Regions from separate parts of the Vibrio sp. QJM3NY_39 genome, predicted to be linked through region 1. Evidence: predicted binding sites of a transcription regulator. Region 1 holds the regulator's gene; each other region holds the start of a gene.

What was found. The regulator CRP, encoded in region 1, controls carbon source genes, mostly activating them, when cyclic AMP is high. The targets are predictions, from matches to a motif close to TGTGANNNNNNTCACA.
Region 2: a site for CRP is predicted at 1,310-1,325, ahead of AC3CHU_RS03030 (NupC/NupG family nucleoside CNT transporter). Genes of this name have one in related genera too.
Region 3: a site for CRP is predicted at 1,489-1,504, ahead of cdd (cytidine deaminase). Genes of this name have one in related genera too.

Annotation. Positions count from the first base shown of each region.
Region 1 is NZ_CM173505.1:296,124-299,531, forward strand. It holds gene astD (succinylglutamate-semialdehyde dehydrogenase) at 1-254, shown strand, start outside; gene AC3CHU_RS01325 (2-oxoadipate dioxygenase/decarboxylase family protein) at 511-1,302, shown strand; gene crp (cAMP-activated global transcriptional regulator CRP) at 1,487-2,119, opposite strand; gene AC3CHU_RS01335 (phosphoribulokinase) at 2,358-3,227, opposite strand; gene AC3CHU_RS01340 (YheU family protein) at 3,305-3,408, opposite strand, start outside.
Region 2 is NZ_CM173505.1:627,930-631,337, forward strand. It holds gene prfC (peptide chain release factor 3) at 1-207, shown strand, start outside; gene AC3CHU_RS03020 (DUF5363 family protein) at 299-454, shown strand; gene AC3CHU_RS03025 (TatD family hydrolase) at 435-1,265, shown strand; gene AC3CHU_RS03030 (NupC/NupG family nucleoside CNT transporter) at 1,470-2,732, shown strand; gene deoC (deoxyribose-phosphate aldolase) at 3,256-3,408, shown strand, end outside.
Region 3 is NZ_CM173505.1:1,558,285-1,561,692, reverse strand. It holds gene sbcB (exodeoxyribonuclease I) at 1-175, shown strand, start outside; gene AC3CHU_RS07050 (CidA/LrgA family protein) at 201-572, shown strand; gene AC3CHU_RS07045 (LrgB family protein) at 574-1,251, shown strand; gene cdd (cytidine deaminase) at 1,609-2,496, shown strand; gene purT (formate-dependent phosphoribosylglycinamide formyltransferase) at 2,664-3,408, shown strand, end outside.

The DNA of each region.
Region 1 (3,408 bases):
TGTCTGCAGGCCTAGTTTCAACAGACGATTCTGAATGGGAATACTTCGTTGACCATATCCGTGCGGGTATTGTTAATCGTAACCGCCAGCTAACAGGCGCAAGTGGTGATGCACCATTTGGTGGCCCGGGTGCTTCAGGCAACCTACGCCCAAGTGCTTACTACGCGGCGGACTACTGTGCTTACCCAATGGCGTCAATGGAAGGTGGTGAAACTCAACTGCCAGCGACATTTAGCCCAGGTATTGAGCTTTAGTTTAAGCTCTTAAGCTATAAGTTCATGAATCATAAGCTTATGAGCTCTAGGTTCATGAATAACAGATTCATTGGTTAATTGTGTAATGAGGAAGCGGTGTTATCGCTTCCTTTTCCATCACGTCCGACACCTAGATTGGGCGGTAGATAATAATAGAACAAGTATGTCACAGGCTGATGGCTGCTGACTCTGTGTCCAGCCTCTCCCTCTCTAATCCAAATTACTAGCTTGCTAGAACCTCTGACAAGGAGTCACCATGACGCCCGATCTACTCTTTAAATCACTATGGGACGATTACATTCACAGGCTTTGCCCATCGGCCGAGAAAGTTCATCATCTGCTGAAAGAAGACGAAGCCCTGATTAATGATCACATTGCACTGCGAACTTTCAATGTTGCACCGCTAGGTATTGAAACACTGGCTAAGCCTTTCCTTGAATTAGGCTACAAGGCTTGTGGCGACTACTTGTTTGAGAGCAAGAAGTTAGTGGCTAAGCACTACGAGCACCCAGACCCAAACCAACCGAAAGTGTTCATTAGTGAGTTGAAGGTAGAAGAGTGTTCAAGTGACTTACAACAGATCGTTGCGAAGTTGGTTGAGCAAGTAGACGCAAGCAAGCTTCAAGGTCATGAGTTCTTGTTTGGTGGTCGCCTTTGGGATCTGAGTTTCGCGGATTTCCAAGTGCTAGCAAAAGAGAGTGAATACGCGTCTTGGCTAGCGGCTCATGGTTACGGTGCAAACCACTTTACGGTGAGTGTGAACCAGCTTAATGAGTTCGATGAAGTACAGACTGTGAATGACCATTTGAGTGATTCAGGTTTCACTATCAATGCATCTGGCGGTCAGGTTAAAGGCTCTCCAGAGGTCTTATTAGAGCAATCATCTACAATGGCAGACAAAGTGCCAGTTTCATTTGTTGAAGGCAATGAGGTGATTCCTGGTGGCTTCTACGAGTTCGCTAAGCGTTATGCGATGGCGAATGGTGAGATTTATACAGGGTTTGTTGCAGCATCGGCTGACAAGATCTTTGAGAGCACCAACGGTTAAAGAAAGATACGAGCACGGGCTTTACCCTAAAGATGCGGGTACGCTTCGCTTTGAGAGTGTTTGCGCTTGGACGCGGGAGGTGCTCCATTCGCATCTCGCATCTGCTCTCTAGATCTTTAGAAAACAAAAAAGCCACCAAATTTGCATTTGGTGGCTTTCAAATTTTTGGCTCAGTTAATCGAGATTAACGAGTGCCGTATACCACGATAGTTTTACCGTGTGCAGAAATTAGGTTCTGCTCTTCTAGCATCTTCAAGATACGACCTACTGTCTCACGAGAACAACCAACAATCTGGCCAATCTCTTGACGAGTGATCTTGATTTGCATGCCGTCAGGGTGAGTCATTGCATCTGGCTGTTTCGCTAGGTTAAGTAGCGTTTGAGCGATACGACCTGTTACGTCAAGGAACGCTAAGTCACCAACCTTTTGGCTAGTTACTTGTAGACGGTTTGCCATTTGCGCTGAAAGGCGCATTAGGATATCTGGGTTCACTTGGATAAGTTGACGGAATTTCTTGAAAGAAATTTCAGCTACTTCACAAGGAGATTTTGCACGAACCCATGCAGTACGCTCTTGGTCTTCTTCGAAGAGGCCAAGTTCACCAATGAAGTCACCTTGGTTTAGGTAAGAAAGAATCATTTCCTTACCTTCTTCGTCTTTGATAAGAACTGCCACAGAACCTTTAACGATGTAGTACAAGGTTTCTGCCTTTTCACCAGCATGAATCAAAGTACTTTTTGAAGGGTACTTATGAATATGACAGTGTGAAAGGAACCACTCTAATGTTGGATCGGTTTGGGGTTTACCTAGAACCATAATATCTTACTTCCTCTGCAGGGTATGCTTGCCGCTTTCCGTATTTTAGCTAAGCCTAGATTGACTTGTAGGATAAGAGCACTCGTTGAGCGCTGCAAGCTATCTTGTGTTTCGTTTAAGAATAGTATCCTTTTTCAGGTACTATTTCTTGATTTTAATCGTGACCAAGCTACGATTTTTACGCAAAATTGTGCACATGATCACGGTATGAAAAGTAATCAACCAGAATGGCGTCTTGTTAACCTATTTTTCCGGTTTCGATGAGCTGTTGTAGGATGGGCCTTACAATGAGCTCCATAGCAAAACTCATCTTGCCGCCTGGCACCACAAGCGTGTTGTGGCGTGACATAAATGAGCCATCTATCATAGCCAGAAGGTAGGGAAAATCGACGTTTTTGATGCCACGCAAACGTATAACCACGAAGCTTTCGTCTAAACTTGGAATCCCTTTGGCGTTCAGTGGGTTCGATGTATCTACGGTTGGAACACGCTGAAAGTTGATGTGAGTACGCGAAAATTGTGGGGTGATGTAATTAAGGTAATCATCCATTGAGCGAACAATAGAATCCATTACTGCTTCGCGTGAGTGCCCACGATCGCGTGTGTCACGAACGAATTTTTGGATCCACTCAAGGTTGACGATTGGCACCATGCCGATCAGCAAGTCGACGTGCTGTGAGACATTGATGTCGCCATCTACCACGCCACCATGAAGGCCTTCGTAGAACATCACATCGGAATTTTCTGGGATCTCTTGCCATGGCGTAAAGGTGCCCGGCATTTGATTGTAAGGCACGGCTTCATCGAAGGTATGTAGGTAACTACGGACTTTACCCGTGCCTTCATTACCGTATTGACGGAAGAACTCTTCTAATGCGCCAAAATCGTTGGCTTGTGGACCAAAGTAGCTGATGTGCTTACCTTGCTCGCGAGCCTTACGGATCTCGACATCCATCTCTGGTCGAGTGAAGCGATGGAAACTATCCCCTTCAACCCAAGCGGCCTTCACGTCCATCATATTGAACATTTTTCGGAAGGCTTCTGAGGTAGTGGTGGTGCCGGCTCCTGATGAACCCGTCACCGCAATAATTGGATGTTTAGCGGACATGACAACCCTTGTCTTTTGAGTAACTTACTTGTTAGCAATCGTTTACCACTATAACACGGCTCCTTTATGAGCGCAGCTTAGAAGCGTTTTGTGACTTGAATATCAACGGTTTCATGCAGCTCAGAAAACACGATGCTGACTTCCTTTGAGGCTAATTGATGTTTCACTTGATCAATCTTGT
Region 2 (3,408 bases), 330 kb from region 1:
ATCTACGAAGGTGTTAACGTTGCAACAGCTCGCTGGGTTGAATGTGATGACGCGAAGAAACTAGAAGAGTTCAAACGTAAGAACCAAGCTAACCTAGCGTTAGATGGTGGTGATAACCTGTCTTACATCGCACCTACAATGGTGAACTTGAACCTAGCTTCTGAACGTTTCCCTGACGTTCAGTTCCGAGCGACGCGCGAGCACTAATTTCTCCGCGCTCTATTCGAGTTAAACAAAAACGTCTATTGTTCTGCAATAGGCGTTTTTTAAGGCTTAGAGGCTGAGGTTAGAGGCAATGATGTTCAGTTGGATAAAAGCTTGGATTAAGAAATACGATAAATGGTGTGAAGAGCTTGGCTTAACGCCTGAGAACAAGCGCAGTTGTGTTGCTTATCGTCGTGATCCCCAAGGGAAACAAACAGAGAGTAGGGAAGATGACACAGAAAATAAGTAATTTTCCGCTGTTTGATACTCATTGCCATGCGGATTTTGAGGCGTTTGAGCAAAATATTGTAATTGATCAGGGAGCTACACCTGATCAAAGTATTGATAGCTATCTTAAAGAAGCGAAACAAGCTCAAGTCGAGAAGATTCTTATTCCTTCTATTGGCCAAAGTAACTGGTCGAAGCTCGATAAAATTGCTCAATCTTACCCTAATGTTTACTACGCCTTAGGTTTCCACCCTTACTTTTTAGAGCAAGCCAATGGCGAGCAATTCTCAGAGCTTCGCCAATTACTCTCATCAAAAAACAGTCAATGCGTTGCGATAGGAGAGTGTGGTCTCGACTTTTTTGTCGATGTCGAGCGGGAGAAACAAGAACGCTTTTTCATCCAACAAATGGAGCTTGCGAAGGCATTTGAGCTGCCTTTGATCATCCATGAGAGGAAGTCTTATAACCGACTCATCGAACTATTAAAGCAGCACAAGTTCACTTTTGGTGGGGTGATTCACGGTTTTTCAGGGAGTGAACAGCAAGCTTTGGCGTGGATCAAGCTCGGTTTCTATATTGGTGTCGGTGGAACGATTACTTACCCCAGAGCACAAAAAACACGCACAACCATCGCAAAACTGCCTCTTGAATGCCTGGTATTAGAAACGGATGCACCGGATATGCCCATGTATGGAAACCAAGGAAATGTTAATCATTCCAAACATTTAGTTACGATCTTAAATGAACTTTTTTTGCTTAGAAAAGAGCCAAAGCAATCGATTGCAACGCAAATTTGGCAAAATAGCCATCGTGCATTCGGTATATGTGAATAAAATCGAAGGTTTTTGTTTATCGTTTGCGTAAATTGCACTGAGCTTGTGATTTGGTTCACATTTGCGTGTGAATGGTACATGAATCTTGTACGAAAGTGTGAGGACGGCATTACTTTATTAGTGGTCGCATGAGTATAATTGCCTCCGCTTTATAGCCCCATTTTGTAACACGCCAATAAATAACTAATAAGGAAGTCATAAACTATGAGCCTGTTTATGAGCCTCGTCGGAATGGTTGCACTGATTGCAATCGCAGTACTACTATCCGACAACCGCAAAGCAATTAATATCAGAACAGTGGGTGGCGCTTTCGCTATCCAATTCGCACTTGGTGCATTCGTACTTTACATCCCTTGGGGTCGTGATCTACTTGCAGGTTTCTCTGCTGGTGTAGCAAACGTGATCGACTACGGTAAAGATGGTACTGGCTTCCTATTTGGTAGCCTTGTTAACTTCTCAGTTGACGGTATCGGTTTCATCTTTGCATTCCAAGTTCTACCAACACTAATCTTCTTCTCTGCTCTTATCTCTGTACTTTACTACATTGGTGCGATGCAAGTTGTAATCAAGGTTCTTGGTGGTGGTCTTCAGAAAGCTCTAGGTACTTCTCGCGCTGAGTCAATGTCTGCAGCAGCAAACATTTTCGTTGGTCAAACAGAAGCACCTCTAGTAGTTCGTCCATTTGTTCCTAAAATGACTAACTCTGAACTATTCGCAGTAATGTGTGGTGGTTTAGCATCTGTTGCTGGTGGTGTACTAGCGGGTTACGCATCTATGGGTGTTCCTCTAGAGTACCTTGTAGCAGCGTCATTCATGGCAGCACCTGGTGGTCTACTATTCGCTAAAATCATCAAGCCTGAAACTGATGAAGTTGATGAGAACCTAGGTTCAGACATCGACGGTGGCGACGACAAGCCTGCTAACGTTATCGATGCAGCTGCTGGCGGTGCGTCAGTTGGTCTACAACTAGCACTTAACGTTGGTGCAATGCTACTAGCATTCATCGGTCTAATCGCTCTTATCAACGGTATCCTAGGTGGCATCGGTGGTTGGTTCGGTATGGAAAACCTAACTCTAGAACTTCTTCTAGGTTGGATCTTCGCACCGTTAGCATTCATCATTGGTGTTCCATGGGAAGAAGCAACTATTGCTGGTTCTTTCATTGGTCAGAAGACAGTTGTTAACGAATTCGTTGCATACCTAAACTTCGTACCATACATCGGTGACAACGCTCAAATCGTTGAAGCGACTGGTCAAGTAATGTCTGTTAAGACTCAAGCAATTATCTCGTTCGCTCTATGTGGTTTCGCAAACCTTTCTTCAATTGCGATTCTTCTAGGTGGTCTAGGTGGTATTGCTCCAAACCGTCGTCACGACATCGCACGTATGGGTGTTAAAGCGGTTGTAGCTGGTACTCTATCTAACTTGATGGCAGCAACAATTGCTGGCTTCTTCCTGTCTTTCTAATCAGTTAGAAATCGATATATAGACGCCATAATAATATCGCCCCGTAGCAAGAAATTGCTGCGGGGCTTTTTTGTTTTTGGGCCTAGTGATTTTGAGCATTAGCATGAGTGAATGCTTGGAGTCGAAAATGGGTCTAGAATGTTTTTTTGAGATACAAACCGTTTGCGTTCTAAGGAGCACTACAATTTATTGATGGATACCTATAATGTATAAGCTTAAGGGACAGGATGTCTCTTGTTGGCAAGAAAATAACTGCTTGGGTTTATCTAAAGGTTATTCTTCTGGGATTAAGCCAAACTTAGCGATACGCTATAGATGTTAGACACAACATGACTGATTTGTTGTGCCATAGACCAAACTGGTACTGTGCGGTGACAAGGATTGCAATTGATAGCGAAAGTTATCAAGTCTTCAGGGAACCAAGTCCGTTCATTTGTGACTACTGAACATTACTAAAATATCCATCTATACTGGATGGGTGGCGAAGTAGTTAACTATTTGAATATATTGATCGGAGATAGAAATGAGCGATTTAAAAGCAGCAGCTCTACGTGCACTTAAACTTATGGACCTAACGACGCTAAATGATGACGATACTACTGAAAAAGTAGTGGCGCTTTGTCATGACGCGAAGACTGCAGTTGGCAACACCGCTGCAATCTGTATTTACCCTCGC
Region 3 (3,408 bases), 1.3 Mb from region 1:
GCTCGACGAAGCTGAGCAATTGAAATGGGCGAACCATTGTCGTGAGTTTTATGAGAGCCGTTTAGAAGAGTACATGCTCAACCTTGAAAACCTCGCGCATGAACATGAAAGCGACGAGAAGAAAATGGCTATCTTGAAGTCGGTTTATCAATACGTAGAAAAGTTAGCTAGCTAATTCCATTATCAAGAGACGTAACACTTTGAAAGAAAGATTGATCCAGCTGGTTTACTGCTTAATCTCCTTCACCTTAATCATAGGTGCACTTACAGCAGGTAACGCGTTACAGCACTTTTTGGATACCTCAATCCCAGGCAGTATTTTTGGCATGTTGATTCTGTTTGCCGCCATGGTGATTGGTATTGTTCCTTCGCACTGGGTACAACCCGGTGCAAGCTTGATTATCCGCCTAATGATCTTACTGTTTGTTCCGATCAGTGTTGGGTTGATGGATCACTTCGACATGCTCATCGCGAACGCATTGCCAATTATGGCGAGCGCCGTTGGTGGCACGTTGCTGGTGTTGGTGTCCTTATCATGGTTTTTAGACCGCTTGCTTTCGAGAGGTAACTGATATGTGGATTCTACTCACCATCGTGGTATTCCTGTTTGCTCGCTGGGTAAGTCAAAAAGTAAACTCACCGCTGTGTAATCCCCTGCTGATCAGCATTGGTATCATCATTCCGATACTCACGTTCTTCAAAGTACCGTTTGAGACTTACTATGCAGACAACACCTGGATTACCTACATGCTGCAGCCTGCGGTTGTTGCCCTTGCTTATCCGCTTTACGAACAGCTACCTCAAATCAGAGCCAACTGGCGCATCATCACCTTTGCTTGCACGCTAGGTAGTGTGATGTCGATGACAACGACAGCATTAATCGCAGTGGCTTTTAAAGCGGACTTAACTTTGATTGCGAGTTTATTAGGTAAGTCAGTCACCACGCCAATTGCTATGGAAGTGTCGAGCCATTTAGGTGGTGAAGCAGCAATTGCGGCAATACTGGTATTGATTGTTGGTCTGTTTGGGGCAATTTTTGCTTACCCAATCTACAATCTCATTGGCATTAAGAGCCCTATCGCGCGTGGTTTAACCATGGGTACCGTGTCTCACGCTTTAGGTACTGCGACCTGTGCTGAAAAGAATCAGGAAGATGCTGCATTCAGTTCGTTGGCATTGGTTCTTTGTGGGGTTATCACCTCAATCATTGCACCGAGTATATTTTCGCTCGTGGTTTGGTTCTATTCTTAACCACTTTGATTACAGTTTATACGCGCTCTAATCGATGAGTTGGTAAATAGCTAAACTCACTGGTTCGCGACTTTTAAGCGTTACAGATATCAATAAGCCCAAGCATAACCTGATTATTTCAGTGGTAGCTTGGGCTTTTTTCTCTCATTTATTCATCAATACGTGACAAACCGAACTCAATTTCAAGCAATAAGTGCGATATCAATGGTAGTTTTTACTCTTGCAATCGATTTCATCTGTGACCTCACTCTAATTATGCAAACCAATGTAACAACAACAACGCAGTAGTGATCAAAGTCACAGAAAATTCCTGAGCATTGCATAGAATTAAAGCCTAAGGTCAATTAAGGATTCAACATGAACAGTCGTATTACCCTGGCGCTGGAAAGTGCTCCAACAGCAATCAAAGCACTTTTGAGTGACATCGTATTAGCAGACAACTTTGACGCGACATTGTCTCCAGAACAATTTGCTAGCCTACTGCAAGCAAGTGGTTTAGCGGATGACGAGCTACGTATTGCGCTACTTCCTTTTGCCGCAGCCTATTCTTACGCTCCGTTATCTGACTTTTATGTTGGTGCAATCGTGCGTGGTTTGTCTGGCACTCTGTATTTTGGTGCAAACCTTGAAATCGCTGGTGCTCAACTTGGCCAAACAGTACACGCTGAGCAATCTGCAATCAGCCACGCTTGGATGAAAGGCGAGCAAGGTATCTCAGATATCACCATCAACTTCAGTCCCTGTGGTCACTGTCGTCAATTCATGAACGAACTGACCACAGCGAAAGAGCTTAAGGTTCAGCTTCCACAACGTGATGAAATGTCTCTGCAAGAATACCTGCCAGACTCATTCGGCCCTGCTGACTTAGGTGTGACGACTGGCCTAATGACTAAGCTTGATCATAAGCACACGACTGAAGAAACAACGCCTATTGTTGTAGAAGCGCTAGCAGCACTAAACCGCAGCCATGCTCCTTACACCAAAAACCTAAGTGGTGTTTCACTGCAATTGACGTCGGGTGAGGTTTTCACCGGTGCTTACGCTGAAAATGCAGCGTTCAACCCGAGCTTACCTCCTCTACAAGTGGCGTTGATTCAACTTAAACTGGCTGGCTTCGATTTTGAACAGATTGAAAGTGCAGCGTTGGTTGAAATTGCCGAAGGTAGCATCAGTCACCTAGCGGATACGCAATCTACATTAGAAGCGATTAATCCCGACATTCCAGTGACTTACTTAGCAATCTAAGTACATCTAATTAACAAAATTTTAAATAAGCAGCTCTATTTAACGAGGCTGCTTTTTTTATACCTGTAATTAACGCAACAACTTGCGCAAACGTTTGCTTTTATCATTGAAATAAGTATGATCACCCCGTTTTCAATCAATCGCTCAAAAGATCGGAAGGAATTTCTATGTTTGGTACTGCTACTCGTGAAAATGCTACTCGTGTACTTCTATTAGGTTCAGGTGAACTCGGCAAAGAAGTTGCTATCGAGTGCCAACGTTTAGGCTTGGAAGTTATTGCATGTGACCGTTACGCAGACGCACCCGCAATGCAAGTTGCACATCGTAGTCATGTATTAGACATGTTAGACGGCAATGCACTGCAAGCAGTCATTGAACTTGAAAAACCAGATTATGTGGTTCCTGAAATTGAAGCTATTGCCACTAGCAAGTTGGTAGAGCTGGAAGCGCAAGGCTTAAATGTCGTTCCCACTGCAAATGCGACGAAGCTAACGATGAACCGCGAAGGTATCCGTCGCCTAGCTGCAGAAGAGCTAAAGCTGAGCACTTCTCCTTACCGCTTTGCAGACACCTTTGAAGACTTCGCTGCCGCTGTTGAATTCGTGGGCATGCCTTGTGTTGTTAAGCCAGTAATGAGCTCTTCAGGTAAAGGCCAAAGCGTTATCAAAACAGAAGAAGACATTCAAAAGTCTTGGGACTACGCACAAGAAGGCGGTCGTACTGGCGCGGGTCGCGTAATCGTTGAAGGCTTCATCGACTTTGATTACGAAATTACGCTTCTAACCGTTCGCGCTGTTGATGGCGTTCATTTCTGTGCGCCTATCGGTCACCGCCAAGAAGATGGTGATTACCGTGAGTCATGGCAGCCACAAGTCATGTCAGACAATGCACTTAAAACCGCGCAATACACCG